3 regions of the Micrococcus sp. CS26 genome follow, and region 3 is predicted to be linked to each of the others. Evidence: predicted binding sites of a transcription regulator. Region 3 holds the regulator's gene; each other region holds the start of a gene.
What was found. The regulator HrcA, encoded in region 3, represses chaperone genes, less so after heat shock. The targets are predictions, from matches to a motif close to TTNGCACTCGNNNNNNNCGAGTGCNAA.
Positions count from the first base shown of each region.

Region 1: groL (chaperonin GroEL) is a predicted target of HrcA. The motif match lies at 2,859-2,885, and genes of this name have one in related genera.
Region 2: groES (co-chaperone GroES) is a predicted target of HrcA. The motif match lies at 3,637-3,663, and genes of this name have one in related genera.

Region 1 covers NZ_JBVFVY010000013.1:50,434-55,254, reverse strand. Annotated here, with positions in the region: gene ACZ1IK_RS07445 (threonine/serine exporter family protein) at 1-602, shown strand, start outside; gene ACZ1IK_RS07440 (uracil-DNA glycosylase) at 616-1,293, opposite strand; gene ACZ1IK_RS07435 (DUF3263 domain-containing protein) at 1,330-1,674, shown strand; gene ACZ1IK_RS07430 (LytR C-terminal domain-containing protein) at 1,678-2,700, shown strand; gene groL (chaperonin GroEL) at 3,019-4,650, shown strand; gene ACZ1IK_RS07420 (DUF4031 domain-containing protein) at 4,761-4,821, opposite strand, start outside.
Region 2 covers NZ_JBVFVY010000006.1:86,219-91,039, forward strand. Annotated here, with positions in the region: gene ACZ1IK_RS04685 (ABC transporter permease) at 1-189, shown strand, start outside; gene ACZ1IK_RS04690 (iron chelate uptake ABC transporter family permease subunit) at 182-1,270, shown strand; gene ACZ1IK_RS04695 (iron ABC transporter ATP-binding protein) at 1,267-2,022, shown strand; gene ACZ1IK_RS04700 (hypothetical protein) at 2,228-3,205, opposite strand; gene groES (co-chaperone GroES) at 3,840-4,136, shown strand; gene groL (chaperonin GroEL) at 4,245-4,821, shown strand, end outside.
Region 3 covers NZ_JBVFVY010000012.1:53,054-57,874, forward strand. Annotated here, with positions in the region: gene ACZ1IK_RS07090 (DUF3097 family protein) at 1-536, opposite strand, end outside; gene hrcA (heat-inducible transcriptional repressor HrcA) at 708-1,721, shown strand; gene dnaJ (molecular chaperone DnaJ) at 1,797-2,930, shown strand; gene ACZ1IK_RS07105 (16S rRNA (uracil(1498)-N(3))-methyltransferase) at 2,927-3,688, shown strand; gene ACZ1IK_RS07110 (IS481 family transposase) at 3,833-4,821, shown strand, end outside.

The DNA of each region.
Region 1 (4,821 bases), on a different contig from region 3:
CGGGCCGCTTCCTCTCCGCGCTGCTCGTGTTCGCCGGCGTGATGGCCGGGATCATGATCGCCGTGGGCATCGGGGATCTCGTGGGATTCGAACAGCTGGACCTGGCCGAGGCGGGGACGCTGAGCTATCCGCCGCTGCTGCTGCTGGGCCTCGTGATGGCCGCGGGCATGGCGGACGCGGTGGTGGAGCAGTCGCGGTGGCCCCAGATCCTGGCCTGCGGTCTCGTGTCCGGGGCCGGCTTCGGCGCGTACCTGGCAGCGCAGCAGATCGGGGTCAGCGACCGGCTGGTGCCCGCGGTCGCCGCGGCGGCGGTCGGGTTCCTCGGCCGCCTGGTGGCCCAGCGGCTCGCGGCCCCGGCGCTCGTGATCGTCCTGCCGTCCATGCTGTTCCTGCTTCCCGGACTCACCATGTTCCGGTCCGTCTACGGGTTCACCGTGGAGACCGGGGCCACGCTGCTGGGCGTCGAGGGACTCTTCAACGCCGCGGTCATCGTCGTGGCAATCGCGGCCGGCGTCGCCTTCGGCAACACCCTGGCCAAGCCGATCACCGACCGGATGGGCACGCTGCTGCCCACCGAACTCGTGATGCACCAGCGCGGCTGACCGGCGGCCCGGCTCAGTCGGGCAGGCGCCAGTCCACCGGGGCCGCGCCGGCCGCCTCGAGGAGCCGGTTCACCCGGCTGAACGGCCGGGAGCCGAAGAACCCGCGGTGGGCGCTCAGGGGCGAGGGATGCGGGGACTCCACGACGCCGGCCCCCGCCGCCGTCAGCAGCGGCGCCATGCGCCGCGCGTCGGCTCCCCACAGCAGCCCCACGAGCGGGGTGCCGCGCGCGCAGAGGGCCCGCACCGCGGCCTCCGTGATCTGCTCCCAGCCGAGGCCGCGGTGGCTGCCGGGTGCGCCGGCCCGCACGCTGAGGGCGCGGTTCAGCAGCAGCACGCCCTGGTCCGTCCACGCGGAGAGGTCCCCGTGGGCGGGCGGGGTGATGCCGAGGTCGTCGTGCAGCTCCCGGTGGATGTTGGCCAGGGAGCGGGGCAGCGGCCGCACGTGGCGGTCCACCGCGAAGCTCAGGCCGATCGGATGGCCCGGCGTCGGGTAGGGGTCCTGGCCCAGCACGAGGACGCGGACGTCCGCGAACGGCTGACGGAACGCCCGCAGGATGTGCTCCGGCGCCGGCAGCACCTGCTCTCCGGCCGCCCGGCGGGCCCGCAGCCGCTCGCCGACCTGCTCGAACGCGGCGGCCTGCGGGGCGAGGGCCGCCTCCCAGCCCGGATCCAGGGGCGCGATGAACTCCATGCCCCGAGGGTAGACCGGGTGGGTACAGTGGCCGCCATGTCCCACCCCACGCCCGTCTCGCCCGATCCGGCCCCGGACGAGGGTGCCCGCGCGCGTGCGCGACGGGACGAGCTGACGGACCTGGAGCGTGCGGTCCTGGACCTGGAGGCCGCCACCTGGCGGTACGGCGGGGCCAAGGACCACGCCGTCCGAGAGCGTCTGGGGCTGTCTCCGACCGCCTATTATCAGGTGTTGAACGGATTGCTGGACCGTGAGGCCGCCCTGGCCTACCGACCCCTGCTGGTCACGCGGCTGCTGCGCAAGCGCGGCACCCGCAGCCGGGCCCGGAGGGGACCCGCGGATCCGGCGCCGTCCACGCCCGCTTCCCGCCAGGAGAACTGACCCATGGCCTACCAGCCCGACCGCTTCGACGAGGTCCCCGAGTACACGGACCAGCGCGGCGCGCACCGCGAGTCCTTCGCCGCTGCCGGCGCAACCGCCGCGGGCGGGGGTCGCCGCCTGAGCCCGCTGCTCTGGGTGGCCGGCCTCGTCCTGCTCGCCGGCCTGTTCGTGGGCGTCGTCCTGCCGTGGCTCACCGGCGACCGCTCCGAGCCCGTCGCCGCCGAGAGCTCGACGACGGCCCCGGCTGCCGCGCCGTCGACGTCGGCGTCGTCCGTGTCCTCCTCGGCGTCCTCCGCGTCGGCGTCGACTGCGTCCGCGACCGAGTCCGCCACCCCGTCCGAGGACGCGGCGGAGGCGTCCCGTTCCGCGGCCGCGGCCGAGTCCTCGCGGGCGGCGCAGGAGGCGGCTGCCGCCGAGGCCGCCGAGTCGTCCCAGGCTGCCGCGTCGTCCCGGGCCGCCGCGGAGGCACAGGCGGCGGAGGCCTCGCGTTCCGAAGCCGCCGCGCAGTCCGCCGAGTCGTCCCGTGCCGCCGCCGAGGCACAGGCGGCGGAGGCCTCGCGTTCCGAGGCCGCCGCGCAGTCCGCAGAGGCGTCCCGGTCGGCGGCGGCCGTCCAGGCGGCGGAGTCCTCGCGCGCCGCCGCGTCCCGTTCGGCCGCCGCGGCGGAGGCCTCGCGCTCGCAGTCCGCGGCCGCGTCGAGCTCTCGTGCGGCCGCGCAGTCTGCGGCCGCGTCGAGCTCTCGTGCAGCCGCGCAGTCCGCGGCCGTGCGCGGCACCCACGTCACCGTGTACAACGCGACCCGCACCCAGGGCCTCGCCGCCTCCTACGCGCAGCGGCTCACGGGCGCCGGCTACACCTCGGTGGACGCGAAGAACTGGAGCGGCTACGGCATCCAGTCCTCCACCGTCCTGTACAACGGCTCGGCCAACAAGGCCGCCGCCGAGGCGGTCGGCAAGGAGCTCGGCTTCCCGGTCATGCAGACCCCGAACCTGCAGGTGAACGGTATCGCGGTGGTCGTCACCAGCTGATCCGCCCGTCGTGCGGCCGTGCCGGCCGCGCACCCTTTCCGGCCCCCGGCGGGGCGCCTTCCGAGGCGTTCTGCCGGGGGCCGTCCGCCGTCCGCGGAAGGGCGGGCCCCGCACTGCGGACCCTTTGCACTCTCCCGGTGCGAGTGCTCATAATGGGGTTAGCACTCCGAAGGCGCGACTGCCAGCCGTACCCCGGTCGGCCCGGCGCCGTGGAGGAGGACCTGTCCACCGGTGAGGCCCCCAGGGGCCGTCCGTCGCGGGCACCGGCGCGGGTCAGCCACCAGCAGTAGGAAGCCGACGTCCAGAAAGGACCTGCACATGGCCAAGACCATCGCATTCGACGAAGAGGCCCGCCGCGGCCTGGAGAAGGGCCTGAACACCCTGGCCGACGCCGTGAAGGTGACCCTCGGCCCCCGCGGCCGCAACGTGGTGCTGGAGAAGAAGTGGGGCGCCCCCACCATCACCAACGACGGCGTCTCCATCGCCAAGGAGATCGAGCTCGAGGACCCGTACGAGAAGATCGGCGCGGAGCTCGTCAAGGAGGTCGCCAAGAAGACCGACGACGTCGCCGGCGACGGCACCACCACCGCCACCGTGCTGGCCCAGGCGCTGGTCCGCGAGGGCCTGCGCAACGTGGCCGCGGGCGCCGACCCGCTGTCCCTGAAGCGCGGCATCGAGAAGGCCGTGGAGGCCGTCACCTCCGAGCTGCTCTCCGCCTCCCGCGAGATCGAGACCAAGGACCAGATCGCGGCCACCGCCTCGATCTCCGCCGCGGACAAGCAGATCGGCTCCCTCATCGCCGAGGCCCTGGACAAGGTCGGCAAGGAGGGCGTCATCACCGTCGAGGAGTCCAACACCTTCGGCCTCGAGCTCGAGCTCACCGAGGGCATGCGCTTCGACAAGGGCTACATCTCCGGTTACTTCGTGACCGACGCGGACCGCCAGGAGGCCGTCCTCGAGGATCCCTACATCCTCATCGTCAACTCGAAGATCTCCTCCGTGAAGGACATGGTGGCGATCCTCGAGAAGGTCATGCAGTCGGGCAAGCCGCTGCTGATCATCGCCGAAGACGTCGAGGGCGAGGCCCTGGCCACCCTCGTGGTCAACAAGATCCGCGGCACCTTCAAGTCCGTGGCCGTGAAGGCCCCGGGCTTCGGTGACCGCCGCAAGGCCATGCTCGCCGACATCGCCATCCTCACCGGCGGCCAGGTCATCTCCTCCGAGGTGGGCCTGTCCCTGGAGAACGCGACCCTCGACCTGCTGGGCACCGCCCGCAAGGTGGTCGTCACCAAGGACGAGACCACCATCGTGGAGGGTGGCGGCGACGCCGAGCAGATCGCCGGCCGCGTGGCCCAGATCCGCTCCGAGATCGAGAACACCGACTCGGACTACGATCGCGAGAAGCTGCAGGAGCGCCTCGCCAAGCTGGCCGGCGGCGTGGCCGTCATCAAGGCCGGCGCGGCCACCGAGGTGGAGCTCAAGGAGCGTAAGCACCGCATCGAGGACGCCGTGCGCAACGCCAAGGCCGCCGTGGAGGAGGGCATCGTCGCCGGCGGCGGCGTGGCCCTGATCCAGGCCGGCGCCAAGGCGTTCGGCGGCCTGCAGCTCGAGGGCGACGAGGCCACCGGCGCGAACATCGTGAAGGTCGCCATCGAGGCCCCGCTGAAGCAGATCGCCTTCAACGCCGGCCTGGAGCCCGGCGTCGTGGCGGACAAGGTCAAGACCCTCGACGACGGTCACGGCCTGAACGCCGCCACCGGCGAGTACGAGGACCTGCTGGCCGCCGGCATCAACGACCCGGTGAAGGTGACCCGCTCGGCCCTGCAGAACGCCGCGTCCATCGCGGGCCTGTTCCTGACCACCGAGGCCGTCGTCGCGGACAAGCCCGAGAAGGCCGCCGCCGGCGCCGAGGGCATGGACCCGATGGGCGGCATGGGCGGCATGATGTGATCAGCCGCTGAGCCGGCCCGGCCCGTTCGGGCGCCCAGCCAGCGAGGCCCGTCTCCCCGTCCGGGGAGGCGGGCCTCGCCGCGTCCGGGGCCGGCACCGGGGCGCCCCGCTCAGGCCGACAGCGCGGCTCGTTCCGCCGCCAGGTTGCGGCGGGCGGCGGCCTCCCAGCGC
Region 2 (4,821 bases), on a different contig from region 3:
GTCCGCGGCGACAACCTGCGGACGAACCTGCCCTGGGTGGTCATGGTCGGCGTGTGGATCGTGATCGTCTGCGACCTGATCGGGCGCACCGTGATCGCCCCGTTCGAGGTGCCCATCTCGCTGATCCTGGGCCTCGTGGGCGCGATCGTGTTCCTCGCCCTGCTGCTGAGGCAGGCCAAGCATGGCTGAGCCGCTCGCGACCGCCCCGGGTCGCATCCCCGCCCCGCCCGGCGGCGCCACCGCGGCCGGGCCCGTCGAGGCCGACGCACCGCGCCGGTCCGGCGCGTTCGTCACCGCCGCCGACCGCCGGAGGTATGCGGTCGTCGTCGCCGTGCTGGCCGCCGTCGCCGTGCTCTCCACCGCCGGGATCCTGCTGTGGGGCAACGAGGCCGAACCCGGTTCGCGCGCGTTCTGGATGATCGCGCGGATGCGCGTGGAGTCCCTGGGCGTGATCGGCATCGTGGCGCTGTGCCACTCCTTCGCGACCGTCACCTTCCACACGGTGACGGGCAACCGCATCATCACGCCCTCGATCATGGGGTTCGAGGCGCTCTACACGGCCGTGTCGACCGTCGCCGTGTACGTGCTGGGAGCCGCCGGCGTCGCGGTGCTGACCGGGGTGGGGCCGTTCCTCGCCCAGGCCGCGCTCATGGTGGCGCTGGCGACGGCCCTGTACTCGTGGCTGCTCTCCCGGCCCTACGGCAGCGTCCATCTGATGCTGCTCGTGGGCGTGGTGCTGGGCGGCGGGCTGGCCGCGCTGAGCACGTTCATGCAGCGACTGCTGGACCCGAACTCGTTCGACCTGCTGAGCGCGCGGCTCTTCGGCAACATCTCCAACGCCCGGACCGAGTACGTGGCGATCGCCGCGCCCATCGCCGTCGTCGTGTGCGCGCTGCTGTGGCTGCGCTCCCGCCGCCTGAACACGGTGGCGCTCGGCGCCGACGCCGCGACCAACCTGGGCCTGCACCACCGGCGCGAGCTCATGGTGACGCTGCTGCTGGTCTCCGTGCTGATGGCCATGACCACCGCGCTCGTGGGCCCGATGACGTTCCTCGGCTTCCTCGTGGCGACGCTGGCGTACAGCCTCGTCGACACCCACGACCACCGGTTCATCCTCCCGGTGGCGGCGCTGGCCGGGTACGCGGTGCTCACGAGCGCCTACTTCGTGCTGCGGCACGTGTTCTACGCGGGGGGTGCGGTCACGGTGGTCATCGAGCTGATCGGCGGCATCACCTTCCTGGTCGTCGTGATGAGAAAGGGACGTCTGTGATCGAGCTGCGCGGCGTGGTGAAGCGCCACAGCGATGAGGTGTGCATCGGACCCGTGGACCTGGACATCCAGGCCGGGGGAGTGACCGCGCTCGTGGGGCCCAACGGGGCGGGCAAGTCCACGCTGCTGACGATGATCGGCCGGCTGCAGGACGCCGACGCCGGGACGATCGCCGTGGGCGGGCACGACATCACCACGACGCCGTCCCGGAAGATCGCGCAGACCCTGTCCATCCTGCGGCAGGAGAACCACTTCGTGACGCGGCTGACCGTGCGGCAGCTCGTGGGGTTCGGGCGCTACCCGTACACGCGCGGCCGGCTGACCCTGGAGGACGAGCGGCACGTGTCCGACGCGATCGACTTCCTCAACCTCGGCCCGTTCGAGAACCGGTACCTCGACCAGCTCTCGGGCGGCCAGCGGCAGCGGGCGTACGTGGCGATGGTGCTGGCGCAGAACACCGAGTACGTGCTGCTGGACGAGCCGCTGAACAACCTGGACATGCAGCACTCGGTGCAGATGATGCAGCAGCTGCGTCGGGCGGCCGACGAGCTGGGCCGGACCGTGGTGATCGTGCTGCACGACATCAACTTCGCCGCCCACTACGCCGACCGGATCGTGGCCATGGGCGACGGCCAGGTGGTGGAGACCGGCACCCCGGCCGAGATCCTGCGCCCTGAGGTGCTGGAGCGGATCTTCAAGACCCCCTGCAGCGTGGTGGACGGACCGCACGGGCCGCTGGCCGTGTACTACTGAGCGGGGCGACGGTGAGGCCGGCCCGGGTCGGTCCGGGCGGGGGTCGGGTGCCCGGCCGACGCGAGCGTTCCGTGGGCAGAACCCGCCGGGTCTCGCCTTCCGTGGGCAGAACCCGCGTGTTTCCAGGTTCCGTGGGCAGAAGCACCCTCGCTTCTGCCCACGGAACCCCTGCGCATGGACGGCAGGGCCGTACGCGACGACGACGTCAGGCATCCCAGCCGTTCGAGACCTGTGCCCGTCGTCTGAGGACGGCCTCGATCACCCGCGCATATCCCTCGCCGACGTCCCGGCCCGTGACGTGCAGGGTCATCTGCCCACGCTCCGCGTAGTACTGGTCTCGCCGGGCGTCCCGGGCGTGTTGCTCGGCACTCCGGTGCACCTCGCCGTCGTACTGGAGGACGAGCCGGCAGTCCTCGAACCACAGATCGGCCTCGGGGGCGTCCCACCGCCCGGGGTCGAACACGTGCTGCAGCGTCGGCTCGCCCAGCCCCGCCTCGACGAGCGCCAGCCTCAGCCGGGTCTCCTGCGGCGAGTCGGCACCCACCCGTACGCGCTCGAGCGCCGCCGTCGCCCGCGGTCTTCCGACGAACCGCCCGAGCGGCCGCATCGCCTCGTGCAGCGCGGTGACCGTGGTGATGGGAGGCCGCCGGCCGCGCGGGGACCAGGGGTGACGGACCAGGTGGTCACCCGCCGACACGAGGGATGCCTCGTCCCAGGGGTGGCCGATCGAGCACAGATCGAGCCAGGTCCGTTCCGGCGTCGTCACCCGTAGCCCGAGCACGGAGGTGACGTGGCCGGCGGGCAGGGGTCTGCGGTGCTCCATGACGCCGGGGATCCGCGCCCGTGCGGTGCCGCGGTGCAACGTGATCTCGACGGCGGCGCGTCGCGTGGCCCCGCCCGGGGGAAGCGGGAGGCCGTGGAGGTGCGCCGCCGTCTCGTGGGAGAGAACGGCGTCGGGACGGGACCGCAGGAGGGCGGTCAGCAGGTCGAGGCCGACCCCGTGGTGCGGCGGCGGGAGCCCGGCAGACTCCCAGGTGCGCAGCGGCATGTCACGGCGACGGTGGATGCCGCGGGCGAGGCGGAGGACGTCGGACCGCCGCACCCGGCTGGGCGGCAGACCGCGTTCGAGCACGTCGCGGGTGGTGAAGACGGGGACGAGGGGGAGATCGGGGGCGAAGGACATGGGTCGACCTTGACGCGGTCGGCCTGACGACGGCCGGGCGGGCCGCGTGTCTGTGCACACCAGCGCAGGGTGGGCCGGCTGTGCAGGACTCGGCGGCGGCCGGTTGTCCCGCCGGGACGACGTCGTCATGGCTCGGTGGGCAGAACTGCGAGGAGTTCCGCCCACGCAACATCCGTGGGCAGAAGAGAGGGCGCTTCTGCCCACGGAGATCGAAAACCTGCGGATGCTGCCCACGCGATGGGCGGGGGTGTGGTTTCTGCCCACGGAGGGGGGAGGGGGGAGGGCGGGGAGTGGGGGAGGGACAGGTTGCGGGCCGCAGTCGTGACCACTCCGCGTGCTCTTGGGCTCGGAACCCGCCCCACCCGCCGCCCCACGGTGCCCCACCGCACCGCGCCCCACGCCTCCGCCCGCGGCGGACGGCGGGGACACGGCTGGCACTCATGTTGAAGGAGTGCCAGAACCCGGAGTAGAGTCTGGACTGGCACTCGGGGGTACCGGGTGCCAATGCCCGAGGTGGACCGTCCGGCACCGCGACGACGGAGGGTCTGACGCCCGTGGCGCACCCGCAGACCACAGCATCAGCGGACCGGCGAGCCCGCCGGAGCCGCACGTCGACGAAGAAGGAGTGTGCAGCATGTCTGTCTCCATCAAGCCCCTCGAGGATCGCATCGTTGTCCGCCCCCTGGAGGCCGAGCAGACCACCGCGTCGGGCCTCGTGATCCCGGACACCGCCAAGGAGAAGCCGCAGGAGGGCCAGGTCGTGGCCGTGGGCCCGGGCCGGGTCGCCGAGAACGGCAACCGCGTGCCGGTCGACGTCGCCGAGGGTGACGTGGTGCTGTACTCCAAGTACGGCGGCACCGAGGTCAAGGTCGGCGGCGAGGAGTACCTGGTGCTCTCCGCCCGCGACGTGCTGGCCGTCGTCACCAAGTGACCCCGCCGCGACGGGCCCGGTGAGCGGCGCGCACCGCACCGGTGCGCGCGCCCCGGGCCCCTCGCGTCCCCGCACCCCCTGACTCCCTGAACGAAAGGAGCGTCCGTCATGGCCAAGCAGCTGGCTTTCAACGACGACGCACGCCGCGCCCTCCAGGCCGGCATCGACAAGCTCGCCGACACCGTCAAGGTCACCCTCGGCCCCAAGGGCCGCAACGTGGTGCTCGACAAAGCGTGGGGCGCCCCCACCATCACCAACGACGGCGTCACGATCGCCCGTGAGGTGGAGCTGGAGGACCCGTACGAGAACATGGGCGCCCAGCTCGCCAAGGAGGTCGCCACCAAGACCAACGACATCGCGGGCGACGGCACCACCACCGCCACCGTGCTGGCCCAGGCGCTCGTGAACGAGGGCATGCGCCAGGTCGCCGCCGGCGCCGCGCCGGGCGAGGTCAAGAAGGGCATCGAGGTGGCCGTGGCCGCCGTCGAGCAGCGCCTGCAGGAGAACGCCCGCCCGGTTGAGGGCCAGGAGGTGGCCCACGTGGCCGCCATCTCGGCCCAGAACGACGAGGTCGGCGAGCTGCTGGCCCGCGCGTTCGACACGGTCGGCACCGACGGCGTCATCACCATCGAGGAGTCCTCCACGACCTCCACCGAGCTGGACGTCACCGAGGGCATGCAGTTCG
Region 3 (4,821 bases):
TTGGACCCGGTGACGAGGTGGTCCACGAGGATCCCGAGCCGGCGCCGCGGACCGGGGGCGAACGCACGGATCGCCCCGGCGAGGTCGTCCACGCCGTGCAGGGGCTCCACGACGATGCCCTCGAGGCGCAGGTCCTCGCCCCACACCTTCTCCACCAGCTCGGCGTCGTGCACGCCCTCCACCCAGATGCGAGAGGCGCGGGCGGTGCGGGCCCGCGCCCCCTCGACCCGTCGCGAGCCGGAGGCGGTGCGGGCCGGCGCCGCCGGGGCCGCGGCGGTCGGGGGGACCAGGGTCACGGGCTCGCCGTCGATCCAGAAGCCGCCGCCGAGGGGGAAGCCGCGGCGCACGCCGCGGCGGTCCTCCAGGACCACCACGTGCACGCCGCCGGAGCGCTCGATGCCGATCACGGCCCCGGTGAAGCCGGAGGCCACGTCCTCGACCACCGTGCCGGGGGTGGCGGGCACATCGGGGACGGTCCGGGCGGGGCGGCGCGTCAGGTCGTCGTGGCCCGCGGGGCCCCAGCTGCTCCAGTCCATGGGAGAGCACGGTAGCAACGGGGGCGGGCGATCACCGTGAGCGAAGCCGTGCGGGCCGGTCGGGTCGTCCCCCCGGGTCGGACGGTAGCATTGGCACTTGACCCGCCGGAGTGCCAGCCAGGGGCACCTCCGGGGTCGCCCCGGATCCCGACGGACCAGAGGAGGACCGAGATGTCGGAGCAGCCCCGCCGCCTGCAGGTGCTCCAGGCGATCGTGGAGGACTACGTGGCGCTGCGCGAGCCCGTGGGCTCCAAGGCGCTCGTGGAACGGCACGCCCTGGGCGTGTCCTCCGCGACCGTGCGCAACGACATGGCGGCGCTCGAGGAGGAGGGCCTCATCGTGGCCCCGCACACCTCCGCCGGGCGCGTCCCCACGGACAAGGGCTACCGCGTGTTCGTCGACCGCCTCTCCGAGGTGAAGCCGCTGTCCCCGGCCGAGCGCCGGGCCGTGCGGACCCTGCTGGACCCGGAGACGGACACCGAGCACATGATGGAGTCCACGGTCCGCCTCCTGGCCCAGCTGACCCAGCAGGTCGCCGTCGCGCAGTTCCCCCACGAGGACGGCTCCACGATCCGCCACCTCGAACTGGTCTCCCTCGCGCCCACGCGCGTGCTCGTGGTCCTCATCCTGTCCACGGGGCGGGTGGACCAGCGGCACGCCGTGCTGGACCGTCCGGTCGAGGAGGCGGAGCTGTCCGTGCTCCGCGGCCTCCTGCTGGACGCCCTGCTGGGGCTCGGTCCGGTGCAGGCGGCCACCGTGGTGGACGACGTCGTCGCCCGGGTCCGCCCGGAGCACCGGCAGTCCGCCGCCCTCGTGGCCGCGGCCGTCCACGACCTGCTCGAGGCCGGCCGGCAGGACCGCATCGTCCTGGCCGGCACCGCCAACCTGGCCCGCTCCCCGGGGGACTTCGGCGCGTCCATCGGGCCGATCCTGGAGGCGCTCGAGGAGCAGGTGGTGCTGCTGCGCCTGCTCACGGAGATGGAGCAGGACGCCCACGGGGTGTCCGTGCGGATCGGCTCCGAGAACGCCGGATCGCTCGCGGACACCTCGGTGGTCGCGGCCGCCTACGGCCCCGGCGCCGTGGCGAAGGTCGGTGTCATCGGACCGACCCGGATGGACTATCCGGGCACCATGGCCGCCGTCCGGGCGATCGCCCGCTATCTCTCCCGCATCCTGACCACCTGACGCGCCTCTGCGCGTCCTGGCGGGCCCCGTCCCGCATCGCCCCACGTCCCGCTCTCCCCGAGAGGAATCCCCACCGTGACCGACCACTACGAGACGCTCGGCGTCAGCCGTGACGCCAGCACTGAGGAGATCCGCCGCGCCTACCGCAAGCTCGCGCGCACCCACCACCCGGACGTCAACCCCGACCCGGAGGCGGCCGAGCAGTTCAAGCGCATCTCCCACGCCTACGAGGTGCTCTCGGACGAGGGCCGGCGTCGGGCGTACGACACGACGGGCAATGAGAACGGCCAGGCCGGCTTCCCGGGCGGCTTCGGCGGGGCGGGCGGCTTCGGGGGCTTCGCCGACATCTTCGAGACCTTCATGAACGCCGCCGGCCAGGGCGGCCGCGGCGGCCCCGCCAGCCGCGCCCGCCGCGGCCAGGACGCCCTGGTGACCGCGCGGATCGACCTGCGCGACGCCGTCTTCGGCGGCGAGCAGACGATCGAGCTGGACACGGCCGTGCGCTGCGATCGGTGCGAGGGCTCGTGCTGCGAGCCCGGCACCCAGCCGGAGACCTGCCAGACCTGCCACGGCCACGGCATGATCCAGCGCCCCGTGCGGTCGCTGCTGGGCACCGTCATGGCCACCGAGGCCTGCCCCGCCTGCCAGGGGTTCGGCACCGTCATCCCGACGCCCTGCCACGAGTGCGACGGGCAGGGCCGCGTCCGCACCCGGACGCCGCTGACCCTGCGCATCCCCGCGGGCGTGGACGACGGCACCCGCATCCACCTCGCCGGCCGCGGCGAGGCCGGCCCGGGCGGCGGCCCGAACGGGGACCTCTACGTGGAGATCGCGGTCCGCCCGGACGAGACCTTCCGCCGCGAGGGCGACCACCTGGCCACCACCGTGACCGTCCCCATGGCCGCCGCGGCCCTGGGCACCACCGTCACGCTGGACACCCTGGACGGCAAGCAGTCCGTCAGCCTGGACCCGGGCGTGCAGTCCGGCCACGTCGAGGTCCTCCACGGCCTGGGCGTCGGCCGCCTGCGCGGGCAGGGCCGTGGCGACCTCAAGGTGGACGTGGTGGTCACCACGCCCACCGACCTGGACGACGAGCAGCGCCAGCTCCTGGAGCGCCTGGCCGAGGTGCGCGGCGAGGAGGTCGTGCACGGCGCACCCCAGGCCAAGGGCATGTTCGCCCGGCTGCGGGAGAACCTGAGGAACCTGTGACCGCCCCCCTGTTCCACCTCGAGCCGGGCGCCCTGGCCGGCGCGAGCGCGGGCGCGGAGGTCGTCTTCGGCGGTCCCGAGGCCCGGCACGCCGCCGCGGCCATGCGCCTGGCCCCCGGGGAGGCCGTGCTCCTGGCCGACGGGTCGGGCACGCTCGGCCACGGCACCGTGCTCGCGGCCGCCCCGGACGCGGTGACCGTGCGGCTGGACACGGTGGCGGAGGAGCCGGCGCCCACCCCGGCGCTCGTGCTCGTCCAGGCCCTCGCCAAGGGCGACCGGGATCTCATGGCGGTCCAGGCCGCCGTCGAGCTCGGCGTGGACGCCGTGGTGCCCTGGGAGGCCGAGCGCTCGATCGTCCGCTGGAAGGGTCCCAAGGCCGCCAAGGCCCGCCAGAAGTGGGCGGACACGGCCCGCGCGGCCGCCAAGCAGGCGCGTCGCGCCCGGGTGCCCGCGGTCCGGGACCACGTCTCCGGGACGGCGGTCGCCGGGCTGGTCCGGGACGACGACGGCGGCCGGCTCGTCCTCGTGCTGCACGAGGACGCGGAGCACGGGGTGTCCGCGGTGCCCGCGGAGCGACTCTCCGCGGCCGCCGAGATCGCCGTCGTCGTGGGCCCCGAGGGCGGGATCGGCCCGGCCGAGCTCGAGGCCTGCGTGGCCGCGGGGGCCGTGCCGGTGCGGCTCGGCCCGCACGTGCTGCGCGCCTCCACGGCCGGCCCCGCCGCCCTCGCCGTGCTCCAGCACCGGCTCGGCCGCTGGTGAGCCCCGGCAGGACGACGCGCCGACGCCTAGATGTTGTGGGTCATGAGGTTCTTGCCACGGGGTACGGGCTGAGATGAGACGAGTGGGCCCCGCCCCGCAGGATGGAAGTTCCTACACCACCGACCTGCCCGAGAAGACCCACTCATGACTCACGCTAACGCACCCCTGACCCCGACCGGCCGTCTCAGGATGGTCCACCGCCACCTGCACGACGGGATCCCGCAAGCACACGTGGCAGCCGAGTTCCGGGTGAGCCGGCCCACGGTGGCCACCTGGGTGGCCCGCTACCGCGCCGAGGGCGAGGCCGGCCTTCAGGACCTGCCCAGCCGGCCGCACCGTTCACCTGCCCAGCTCGATCCGGTCCTGGTCGCCCAGATCCACGCCCTGCGGCGGGAGCGCAAGTGGTCCGCACGGCGCATCCATCACCACCTCGTCTCCGAGGGCCACCGGGTGTGTCTTCGTACCGTGGGACGGTGGCTGCACCGACTCGGGATCTCCCGCCTACGGGACCTGACCCCGGCCGGAGAAGACCTGCGCCAACGACCACAGAAGATCACCGCGAGAGGGCCGGGGCACATGGTGCACCTGGATGTGAAGAAGATCGGGAAGATCCCAGACGGGGGCGGTTGGCGCACCCACGGACGTGACAGTGAAGCAGGCCGTGCTTCCAAGCGCGGGCCTGGCCGGCGGGTCGGCTACACCTACCTGCACTCGGCGATCGACGGGTTCACCCGGCTGGCCTACACCGAGGCGTTGGAGGACGAGCGGACGGTGACCACGATCGGGTTCTTCTGCCGGGCGCGGGCGTTCTTCGCCGCCCACGGCATCACCGTGGACCGGGTGATCACGGACAACGGAAACAACTACCGGGCTGCGGACTTCACCGCCAAGGTGGTCTCGCTCGGGGGCCGGCATCACCGGATCCGCCCCTACACCCCGCGCCATAACGGGAAGGTCGAACGCTACAACCGGCTGATGGTCGATGAGGTCCTCTACGCCCGCCCGTATACCTCAGAGACAGCTCGGCGTGAGGCGCTGGCCGTGTGGGTGAACCACTACAACTACCATCGGCCTCATACCTCCTGCGGGAACGCCCCGCCGGCCTCGTTGGCCCCGGCCCGAGTCAACAACGT